2 regions of the Candidatus Enterococcus dunnyi genome follow, and region 2 is predicted to be linked to the other one. Evidence: riboswitches for the same ligand, from Rfam matches in the RefSeq annotation. Region 2 holds a riboswitch; the other holds the start of a gene.
What was found. A riboswitch is a leader RNA that binds a small molecule or an ion and turns the genes downstream of it on or off. The one in region 2 is predicted to bind magnesium.
Positions count from the first base shown of each region.

Region 1 (5,460 bases), 1.3 Mb from region 2:
AGTTTTCCATATTCCTCAAAGGAGAGCGACAGTGCTTTTTCCAGTGCTTCGATAATGCGGATATTCTGCTGTGTCAAGGTGCGCTCCCTGTGCTGTTCGTATGGTGTCAAAAACCAATAAACTTGAAAATAAAAATATCGAATCTGCAGTTCTTCACCTTTTAGCTGTCCATTTCGGATTTTCAGACCGAATTCAGTCAGCAGCTGGTTCAACTCTTTGATTTTTCGAAATAAGGAAGATTCACTGATCATAAATTTTGTTGTCAACTGAGCCATCGTAAACTCTCGATAATGAAACAGATGGTCGATCAGCTGAAACTTGATCGATGCCCGTATATAATCATCAACGACTTTACTGACTGAAAATCGATCGGACATTTCTACAGAAACCCATTGTCCATCATAAAATAAGCGACAGTCTTTACTATATGGATTTAAATAATAACCTAATTCTTTTAAATCACTTTCAAAAGATGCCTTTGATACACCTAAATGATTCAACAGCTCAGTGTCTTCCATACGACCGCCGGCTAAGATCACTTTTTTCAGTATTTGGATTTCTCTTGCTTCTTTTTTGTCTAGTAATTCTTCAGTTTTCATCGGCATCACTCCATAAAGCAGTAAACGCGAGTTGATTTGTGATATCCATAGCTGTGGAGAAATAAGGATGGTATAAAAAATCTTTTTGATAAAATTGCTCTAATGTTTGTTCTGTCTGAATGCCTAAAGCAAGCGTGTTGATCTTATCCAGAATATCAGCTTTTGATACCAGCTGAGCGCCCAAAATCCGATGACTTTCCTTTTCAAAAATAATTTTCCCAGAAATCTCTTTTTCTCCAGAAAATAAAGAACTCGTTTGCTTTAAATGAGCAACTTCGATCGGCTGATCATGAAAAAGGCCTTCTGCTTCAGTCAAACCTGTACTTGCCACATAATAATCAACAAGCTTCGTACCGATCGTACGAATCGAGCCAATAAATTTTGTCGTAGGTTCTAGTAGATTTTGAGCAACTACAGCACCAGCTCTAACTGCATTATTCACTAAGGGTATATAGAAAGACTCATTCGTCAAGCTGTAAGGTACTTGAATACAATCACCTATTGCAAAGATATTTTGATGAGATGTTTGTAAATAGTGATCCACATAAACGGTTTGGTCTGTGTGGCTATCGATTTTTTCATCTAAATAACTTAAATCTGGCCGGACATTCATCGCAAAAACAGCTCGATCGACCGTTCGACGAGAATGTTGCGTTTCTATCTGTAATCCATCGTCCTTCTCTACGATTTTTTCAACCGTTTCATCAAAATGAAACACTACCCCTCTGTTTTCCATCTCCTGTTGCACAGGTAAAATCATTTCTTGATCAAAATATTTAAATAATAGATAGTCCATTCGTTCATATAAATGAACACTTATCCCTTTACTTAACAGCGTATCAGCAGCTTCTGCACCAATTTGACCACCGCCGATCAATGCAACCTCTTTGCAATTTTCCAGCTGAGCGATCGCTTGCTTGACGCCAGCTAAAAATTTATACTTGAGCACCTTCTCAGAATCGCTCCCCATGATTTTCGTTGACCATTGGCTAGAACCTGTAGCTAAAATCAACTTATCAAAAGATAAGATATTGAGCTCGTCTGATCGTTGATAGTGGATGACCTGCTGATTTGAATCCATGCTCACTACTTTTGCATTCAACAATAACTCGATCCTGTTTTCTTTCAATTGCTGTTCTGAAACAAAGCGAAGCTCTTCGACCGTATCTACAGCTTCGTTATAATAGAGAGTCAATCCACCTGGCAGATAACCGACTGTCGCTTGCTTTTCAACCAGATAAATCTCAGCTTCAGGGTATTTTTTTCGAATCGTAAGAGCTGCTGAAACTCCTGCGAATGATGCACCAATAATCACAACTTTCACTGCATGACCTTCTTTCAAAAATTACTAAACCGTTTTCTTAAAGGATAGCATATGCGTAACCAAAACGCATGAAAATAAACTAAAACGAAAAAAAAGCAGAACATAACCCATAGAGTTATATACTGCTCCTTTTAAATAGTTCTATTTAGTATCTTTCAAAAATTTCTGGATCGCATCTGCATTTTTAGGTGCATCCAGCTCGATCACACTGCCTGAAGGAGTATCATCATTAAAATTCCAGCTGCCTTCTATCGGAACTGAAAGTGATTCTAATGGTTTGACTTTTCCTGTCAGAAAATCCTTCGCTAAATCAATAAACAAGCTTGTCGGAACATTGGTGTCGATTTTCCCGACGATTTTTCCTGCGACCTGAGGCAGTTCCCAAATTGGGATCAAATCTTTCGATTGGTCGATCAACGCATCCATTACTTGCTGTTGTCGTCTGATTCGGCCAAAATCGCCTTCTTCATCCATTCTAAAGCGGGCATATTGCAATAAAGTATTGCCGTCCATGACTTGTTCCCCTTTTAGAATATCGACACCATCTAAATTAATGTCCTTCTCAGCATCTATTTTCACACCTTTTGGATAAAGCTCATCAATGATATCACTAAACTCTTTAAAATCCATCACAACATAATAGTTGATCGGTAGATCAAAATTAGTATTGAGGACTTCTTTTGTCATCTGTGCTCCACCATAGGCATATGCTGCATTGATTTTATCGAGGCTGCCAGCTGGAAATGTCATATAACTATCTCTCATAATAGAAATCAATTTTGGTTGCTTCGTTTTACCGTCATAGTGACCCACCATCAACGTATCAGAACGCCCTTGATCTTCATCATCGTCGCGCGAATCATTTCCTACGACCATAACAGTCAGTTCTTTCTCACTTGTTTGTTCATCACCAGTAAAATTTTGATTGATCGGTGATAGTTTTGCTTCACTTTCTTCTCTTGCTGACTGAAATGAGATTGCCGCATAACAGCCTACACTGACCACCACGAGAATAATAGATAACAACGTGATAATAAGTATTCTTACTGGTTTTTTCATTGTATATTCCTTTCTACAGCTCATATGTCTTCTTGCATAAAAGAAAAATCCTTCACCAAGAATACTCAGCGAAGGGATTAAAGTACTGGGATAAAAACAAAACACAGCTATTCAAAAGCTGCTCTCACCTAGTTCTTCTCTTCGTTGAGTTTTAGCACTATATAACGTAAAAAGCATTGCTTTTAGCTGCTTAGAAAAACGCCTTAATTCGACGATTTTTGTCCTACCCGTACCTGTCTTTCGACATTTCTGAGCAGCAGCCTGTGTTTACATAGGAGCCTCACCTAACAAGTATTTATTTCATTTAAAACTATAAGCGTATCGCTTCACAAAGTCAAATTAAAACATTACAATGGCATTTCGTTTTTGTGTCTAGTAGATTAAAATAAAATTACAATCCCTAGTACTGCTTGGTACGACTCAAAAAAGATCATCCACCAGTAAATTTTCTACCTAACTGAAAATATATAAAACTTTAATATTCTTAAAATAATATACCCTCACTTAAGACTACCAATCCAAAATCACCAAATAAACAGGAGCCTTAAAAAAACTAGTCTAAAGAGTAAAATTTATTTTTTCTAAGCCAAAAATAGTTGATAGAATAACATTGACCCTTTCTATCAGGCTGTTTTTATTTATAATGTAATCATTCGTTTCAATTTGTTCCGTTCCATTTGAATAGGTCAAATGATCGAATTCTTCTTTCATTCTGATTATCTGAGCTTCTTTTTTATATAAGGTGAAGTCGTCGATCACATCTGTTTCATAGCTTCTCTTGAAACCCTCTTTAAGGACGATCGCTGTGACAAGCTCATTGACTGTCAGTTCATCTAGCGGAACCGCTTGTTCATCTAGGACCAAGGTATAATTCTCATTTTCGATTATTCCGCAAACATTACAGCCCCCATCTAATAAATCAACTGTTTTAGAAATTGTTGCACATTTCATTTTTACAGATCCTCTCTCTTATCTTCATTCATCATTAAAAATAGCTTTTTACTCCTTTTCATTATAACAAAAACAACCAAAATGCGACCAGTTATTTTTAAAATAAGAAAGTAAAAATCTAATTCATATTCTATTTCTATAGACGGCCAACATCGATAAGTTATTCTTCTTTTTCTAGAAGCAGTTTTTCTAAATTATCTCTAATTCGAATAATATCTTCGGGTTTTAAATTTTCTGAGATATAAACAATCTTATCTGGTGAAATGAAATCCTGAAATCCTTCGATATAACTTGTCGTTAAAACAAGATCCACTTCATATTTTGAAAAAGTGGCATTTTCATTTACAAACATAATATTATATGATTCTTCAGTATAACGCTTGATTTGCCCAATAATTTTTTTTTCAGCTAAGAATGGCAAATCTGTATCGATGTAGATCAAGAGAAGCGGCTCAAATTTTGACACTTGTCCAATCATTGAAAAAATTAGCGCGTAACGCTCTCGCAAAAATTTCCTTTCTTGAAATAATGAGATCTTTGTTTCCATGTATAGTTCATCTATCAGCCTATTAAGTTTTTTTTCTAATTTAGGATGATTCGTTACTAAAACTTTTCCCCCAGTGTAATTGTTGATTCCCATGGAAAAATTATGAAATATCATGCAGAATAAATGGTATGATAGAAGATATTTATACAATTCAGCTTTCATTTGCACATCAATGAATTCAATTTGTTCTGAAAATTTTCGAAAAAAAGCTTCAACACTTTTGTAGAGTAGTGTCTTCTCCGTTTGATGAAATAAAAAGATTGGCTCTTCATACTCTTTAATCAAGTAAAATTTGGCATTCGTTTGTGCCAATAATAAAAAATATAAACCTTCGTTCTCCGTTAGATTGTAGTCACTAATCCAGGGCTTATCAGATGCTAAAAATTCTTTGGAAAAAAATTGCTGAAGCCACCGTTGGGAAAATTGGATCGGATACCCTCTTATTTGACGTGTTTTATTGATTGCGACAGTATAGTAGATTTCTTCGACATTCGATAAATTTCGAATAGCTTTAGATTGTTCAAAAACAGTATCCACAAAAGCTATTGCCCACTCTCTTTTTACTACTTGAAATACCCAAGTTCTGCCTTTGTACAGATTCCAAAATAAAATATACGCAAATAACCTGATTTGTAGCTCTGGACCATCGATCAACAACATCCCTTTTCTACTAATGATTCTAAGCTCATAATCCTTGATATGGTGGTTGATCTCTTGTATTCTCCTTTTTATCGTTGAATCACTGATATAATATTCAATAGAAAGTTGAACTAAGGAAAGTTGCTCACCTAACAGCAAATCCTGTAATAAAATAATCGAAAATGAAGTTGCTATAAGATACTGAACAAATCTATGATACCCCTTATAGTTTTCATATGTCACTTGTACATACTTATCATCAGAAACTATCACACTTATGTCATTAATTTCCGCATTTTTATGATCATAGCGTATATCTTCAACATATTTTTGGATCGTCC
Region 1 covers NZ_CP147246.1:2,895,081-2,900,540, reverse strand. The annotation lists gene A5889_RS13625 (helix-turn-helix domain-containing protein) at 1-599, opposite strand, end outside; gene A5889_RS13620 (FAD-dependent oxidoreductase) at 589-1,923, opposite strand; gene A5889_RS13615 (LCP family protein) at 2,065-2,982, opposite strand; M-box (ykoK) riboswitch at 3,113-3,281, opposite strand; gene A5889_RS13610 (DUF4809 family protein) at 3,541-3,933, opposite strand; gene A5889_RS13605 (helix-turn-helix domain-containing protein) at 4,094-5,460, opposite strand, start outside.
Region 1: it holds a riboswitch for magnesium, as region 2 does, so the genes downstream of both, A5889_RS13615 (LCP family protein) here and A5889_RS03485 (LCP family protein) in region 2, are expected to answer to the same signal.

Region 2 (5,460 bases):
TCCAGCCAAGCGTGAATACGGTCGAATTGATAAGGCTTAAAGTGTAAATAGGCAAGTATTTTTTGCCCTTGCTCCGTTAAAACCAACAAGATCGCACTGATGCCGATCAAACTCAAACCGCCAAAAAGAGGAACCAAAAGTTTCCAAGAGCAGCTTGAAACAAGTAGAATACCAAATAAAATCGATAGAAAAACTAAACTAGTCCCAAAATCTTTTTGATAAAACATCAGTCCAAAAATAGGGATGCTCACAAGTAATAGTTTTCCTAAAAGTGACAGCTCCTCTTTTAGCGAAGAGAATGTCTTACCATATTTTGTCACGAGATAAGCCAGCATCAGAATATAGCCCAATTTTGCAAACTCAGAAGGCTGAAAAGCAAGCGGACCAAGGCGAATCCAGCGTTTGGTTCCGGTAGCAACAGCCATCACAGGATCATGGAATTTTACTAACAAGCCCATCAAAATCAGGGAACAAAGATAAAGATAAGGAGCAGCTTTCCATAAAATTTTGATTGGAATCAGCATCGTCAAAAACATAGTGATGATTCCTAAGAGTGTCCACAACAGCTGTTTTATTAGCAATGGAGTGACAGCAGTGATCGTAGGATCAGCTTTGAAAGCACCGTATTGTGCGACAAAGCCAACTAAGATCAGTAGCAAAACTGGGAGTAAAAGACCGTAATTGATCAGCTCATTCGATCTGTTCCGAATTCGTTTCATTGGCTTTCACCTCGTGATCGTTGTTTTTCTCTCAGCTCGCTTGCGCGAACATTCAACGCAACACCGAGAACAAGGCTCAAGATCAATAGACTAGATCCGCCATAGCTGATAAATGGAAAGGTCAGTCCAGTCATCGGGATATAGCCCAAAAGACTGCCGACATTGACAGAAACCTGCAAGAGCAATAAGACACCGCAGCCAATGTACAGGTAAGAATAATAAAGACGATTCGTTTTTATCCCTAATAAAAGCAAGCGAGCGACCATAAAGAAGACCAAAAATAGAATGCCCAAAGAAAAAATCAAGCCAAGTTCCTCTATACATATCGCAAAAATAAAATCTGTATCAGGCTCAGGTAAAAAGCCTTTTTTCTGAATACTGTTTCCTAAACCTAAGCCCCAAAATCCGCCATTATGGATCGCATAATAGGCATTGGATGTTTGAAAGCCTTTGCCCATAGGATCGATAAAAGGATTTTGCATGACTTCAAAACGTGTCACTAAGTAACTGAATTTTTGCGGCAGCCACTCTGTGGGCAAAGATAATAAGAGCATTGTTCCCAATTTTTTTGCGATGACGAACCCGATCAAAGCAAATGACATAAACCACGGTGACAGTCCGCTGGTTAAAAATAAAATCAATACTAGAATAAAAATCATGGAAGCACCAGCGATGTTTGGCTGTAAAGCAACGAAAAACATCAAGCTGATCGAAACGATTATCGGCTGTCTGTACTGTTTGAAAGAGAAAGGCGTGACGGTTTCTGTTTTTGATAATGCAAGAGCCAGATAAAGCACTAAAATAAATGGGACCAACTCTGAAGGCTGAAACAAAAGAATTCCTAAATTGAGCCAACGTTTGGCACCGCCAACGCTTGTTCCGATGACTGGTAATAGAATTAAGGAAAGAAATGTCAGGCCAAGCAACATGTGAATAATCGTAGGCTTTCTCAAAACAGCTAAATTGATCCGATAGACGATAGCTAAACAAACCAGACTGAAAATAAAATAAGAGGTCTGCTTGAATGCTTTATGTGCCGGACTTGATTGGCTATCAAGCAATTGATAAGAACTAGCGCTATATACCATTAAAATGCCGATCACACACAAAATAAGATAAGGGAGAAGGAGGTAAAAATCTAGATAAACTATTTTGGAAGGCTTCCGCAGCGTCTTCATTCATCTGCTCCGTCAGTTAAAAAGTCATTTATCGCCTGTGCATTTTGCTTCTCATCGATTTCTAAAACACTGCCTGCCTCCGTATAATCGTTAAATGCCCAGCTCCCTTCAACTGGAACAGATAAGGTTTGAAGAGGTTTTACTTTCCCACCTAAAAAGTCTTTGGCTAAATCGATCAGAAGTTCGGCTGGAATATTCGTGTCTAGATAACCAACGGCTTCTCCAGCAATTTGAGGCAGCTGTAAAAGTGGGACCGCGTTTGTAGCTTGTTTTGCTAAAGCGTCCATGACTTGCTGCTGTCTTCTGATACGACCAAAGTCTCCTTCGCCATCCATGCGGAATCTGGCGTACTGCAATAAAGTATTCCCATCCATTGTTTGATTGCCTTTTTTTATATCGACGTTATCTAAGTTCAGCTCTTTTTCTGCATCGATTTGGACACCTTTGGGGTAAAGATCATCGATCAAACGAATAAAATGGTTAAAATCAACGGCTATATAATAATTGATGGGCAGATCAAAGGAGCTATTCAAGACTTGTTTAGTCAGCTCAGCTCCACCGTAAGCGTAGGCAGCATTGATTTTTTCTGCTCCATGTCCAGGTATTTGAACGTAAGAATCCCGCATGATCGACAGCAGCTTTGGTTGTTTGGCTTCACTATTATAATGCGCCACCATCAACGTATCTGCCCGTCCACCGTCTTCGTCATCTTCGCGTCCGTCATCACCGATCAATAGAATCGTGATTTCTTTTAAATTTGTTTGTGCATCTGCAGAAAAAGTCAAATTCTTTCGTTTAGTGATGTGTGTTTGGGCTGTTTTTTTACCATGATGAAAGCCGATGACTGCATAACAGCCAAGAGCGGTAAAAATCAAAACAGTGATAAGACTAATACAAATCAAACTCTTTTTTACTAGATTCATTGTTATTCCTCGCTAATCATTTTATTGATCATCAAATAAATTGCGGCGCTAGGAATCGACATATACGTCGGGATGACCGTTTTCTTGCTGACTAGGTTGTTTAGACCGAGCTGATTTTTCACCTCCAAACAGTTCACTGATCCAAAACAAAAAACTTCGCTGAAAAAGACTCAGCGAAGGGGATTGATTCCAGCATAAAAAAGGGTCATCATTCTCATCGTTGAGTTTTAGCACTATGAAACGTAAAAAGCATTGCTTTTAGCTACTTTGTGAAAAGCCTTAATTCGACAATTCCTGTCCTACCCATGCCTGTCTTTCGACATTTTTGAGCAGTAGCCTGTGTTTTCATAGGAGCCTCACCTAACAAGTTATTTAGATCGCCACAACTATAATCAATTCAATAACGGAAGTCAATCGTTCAAAAGTTAATTTTTTCCTAAGTAAAAAGAAAGGTTGAAAGAATATCGTTTCCGAGATCGGTCGAGAATACGTTTAGATCAAGCTATTTCATAAAAGAACTAAGAAAAAATTGATTTAAGTATCTTTACTAATAGAAAATCAAGAACCTCTTTTCTTTAGATTTTTTTAATAAAAATAACAGCTAGAATCATTTGTTTAAGAGAAGCTTTAAATTTTATGTCGCATCCAACTTGAAAACAGAGTAAGATAGAATAGTGGAAGAATGCGCTTGCATTTTTAGAAATGGAGGAAGGTAAATGAGCTATAGAATAATACAGCAAGAAAATTGGATACTCGTTGAAAATGATCAAGGAGCAGCCTTAGGTTATGCAGCAGATTCGGGAGTAACATTGATTGAGCAGGATGGATTCGCTTTTAAAGATTTGAATAAAAATGGCTGTTTGGATCCATATGAAGACTGGCGCTTGCCAATCGAAGAGAGAATCGAAGATTTAGTCACACGATTAAGTGTGGAAGAAATGGCTGGCTTGATGTTGTATAGTCGCCATCAAACAGTATCAAGAAGTGACAATCATTTTGTGCAGATGTTTTCCGGTACATATGGGGGGAAGGCGCTCGCAGACTATGACGGACCGATTTCTGAATTGACGGACCAGCAAAAGGAATTTTTAACGAAGGATCACATCCGCCATGTACTTTTGACGAGGGTAGAATCACCAAAAGCAGCCGCACAATGGACGAATAAAATTCAGGCGATGGCCGAAAGCTTGGACTCGGGCATCCCAGTGAATATCAGCTCAGATCCGCGTCACAGCACAAGTGCAGACACAGAATTCAATGCCGGAGCAGGCGGAGAGATTTCTATGTGGCCGGAGCAGTTAGGGTTAGCAGCAGCTTTTGATCCTGAGCTGGTGAAACAATTTGGAGAAATCGCTAGTCAAGAATATCGGGCATTAGGAATTACGACCGCTTTGTCACCGCAGATTGATTTAGCCACTGAACCACGCTGGATGCGTTTTTCGGGTACCTTTGGTGAAGGGGTAAAATTAGTCACTGCTTTAGCTCAAGCTTATTGTGATGGTTTTCAAACAACGAAAGAAGCAAACGGTTGGGGCAAGGAAAGTGTGAATGCGATGGTCAAACATTGGCCGGGGGGCGGCAGTGGTGAGGCTGGACGAGATGGCCACTATGGTTATGGAAAATATGCAGTTTATCCTGGAAATAATTTTAACGAGCATCTAAAACCATTTCTAGAAGGAGCATTTGATTTACAGGAAGGGACAAAGAAAGCGGCAGCAGTCATGCCGTACTATACGATATCTTATGATCAAGATCAGAAACATGGAGAAAATGTTGGAAACGGTTTTAGCCAATTTATCCTAAATGATCTATTACGAAAGAAATATCATTATGATGGCGTTGTTTGTACAGACTGGTCGATCACAGCTGATCCAGTACAAATCGATCAATTTCTTGGCGGAAAAAGCTGGGGAGTAGAGGAGCTGACTGTGGAGCAACGTCATTACAAAGCACTTTTGGCAGGCGTTGATCAGTTTGGAGGAAATAATGAAATTGCCCCCGTTTTGGCTGCTTTTGAATTGGGCGCTAAAGAATATGGGACACAAGCAATGAAAGAAAGGTTCCACGTTTCGGCTCGCAGATTGTTGAAGAATCTGTTTCAAACAGGTTTATTTGAAAATCCATATCTAATATCAGAAAAATCTGAAGAAATCGTTGGGCAGCCACAATTTATGGAAGCAGGATTTAAAGCACAGCAAAAATCTTTAGTACTGCTAAAAAATAAGCACAGGCTATTGCCTTTAGAAAAGACGGCTAAATTGTATATTCCTAAGCAGCACATTGGTGCTTCAAAGGATTGGTTTGGTCATCCGCAACCTGCATTTGAAAAAGATCCTGTCAATCGAAGCCTCGTCGAGAAATATTTTCAAGTTGTGGATTCGCCTGAACAAGCAGATGCGATTTGGCTATTTTTAGAGTCGCCTAAAACATATGGCTATTCGAATGAAGATCGTGGCAATGGCTATCTACCGATCAGTTTGCAATACAAGCCATACACTGCACACTTTGCCCGAAAAAAAAGTCTTGCTGGCGGTGATCGTTCTTACCATGGAAAGAAAAATACGGCAAGTAATGGGCAGGATATCGAAACACTGCAACGATTAAAGGAACAACATCCTAATGTACCGATCATTGTGAGCT
Region 2 covers NZ_CP147246.1:730,709-736,168, reverse strand. The annotation lists gene A5889_RS03495 (FtsW/RodA/SpoVE family cell cycle protein) at 1-719, opposite strand, end outside; gene A5889_RS03490 (FtsW/RodA/SpoVE family cell cycle protein) at 716-1,897, opposite strand; gene A5889_RS03485 (LCP family protein) at 1,894-2,820, opposite strand; M-box (ykoK) riboswitch at 3,026-3,195, opposite strand; gene A5889_RS03480 (glycoside hydrolase family 3 protein) at 3,537-5,460, shown strand, end outside.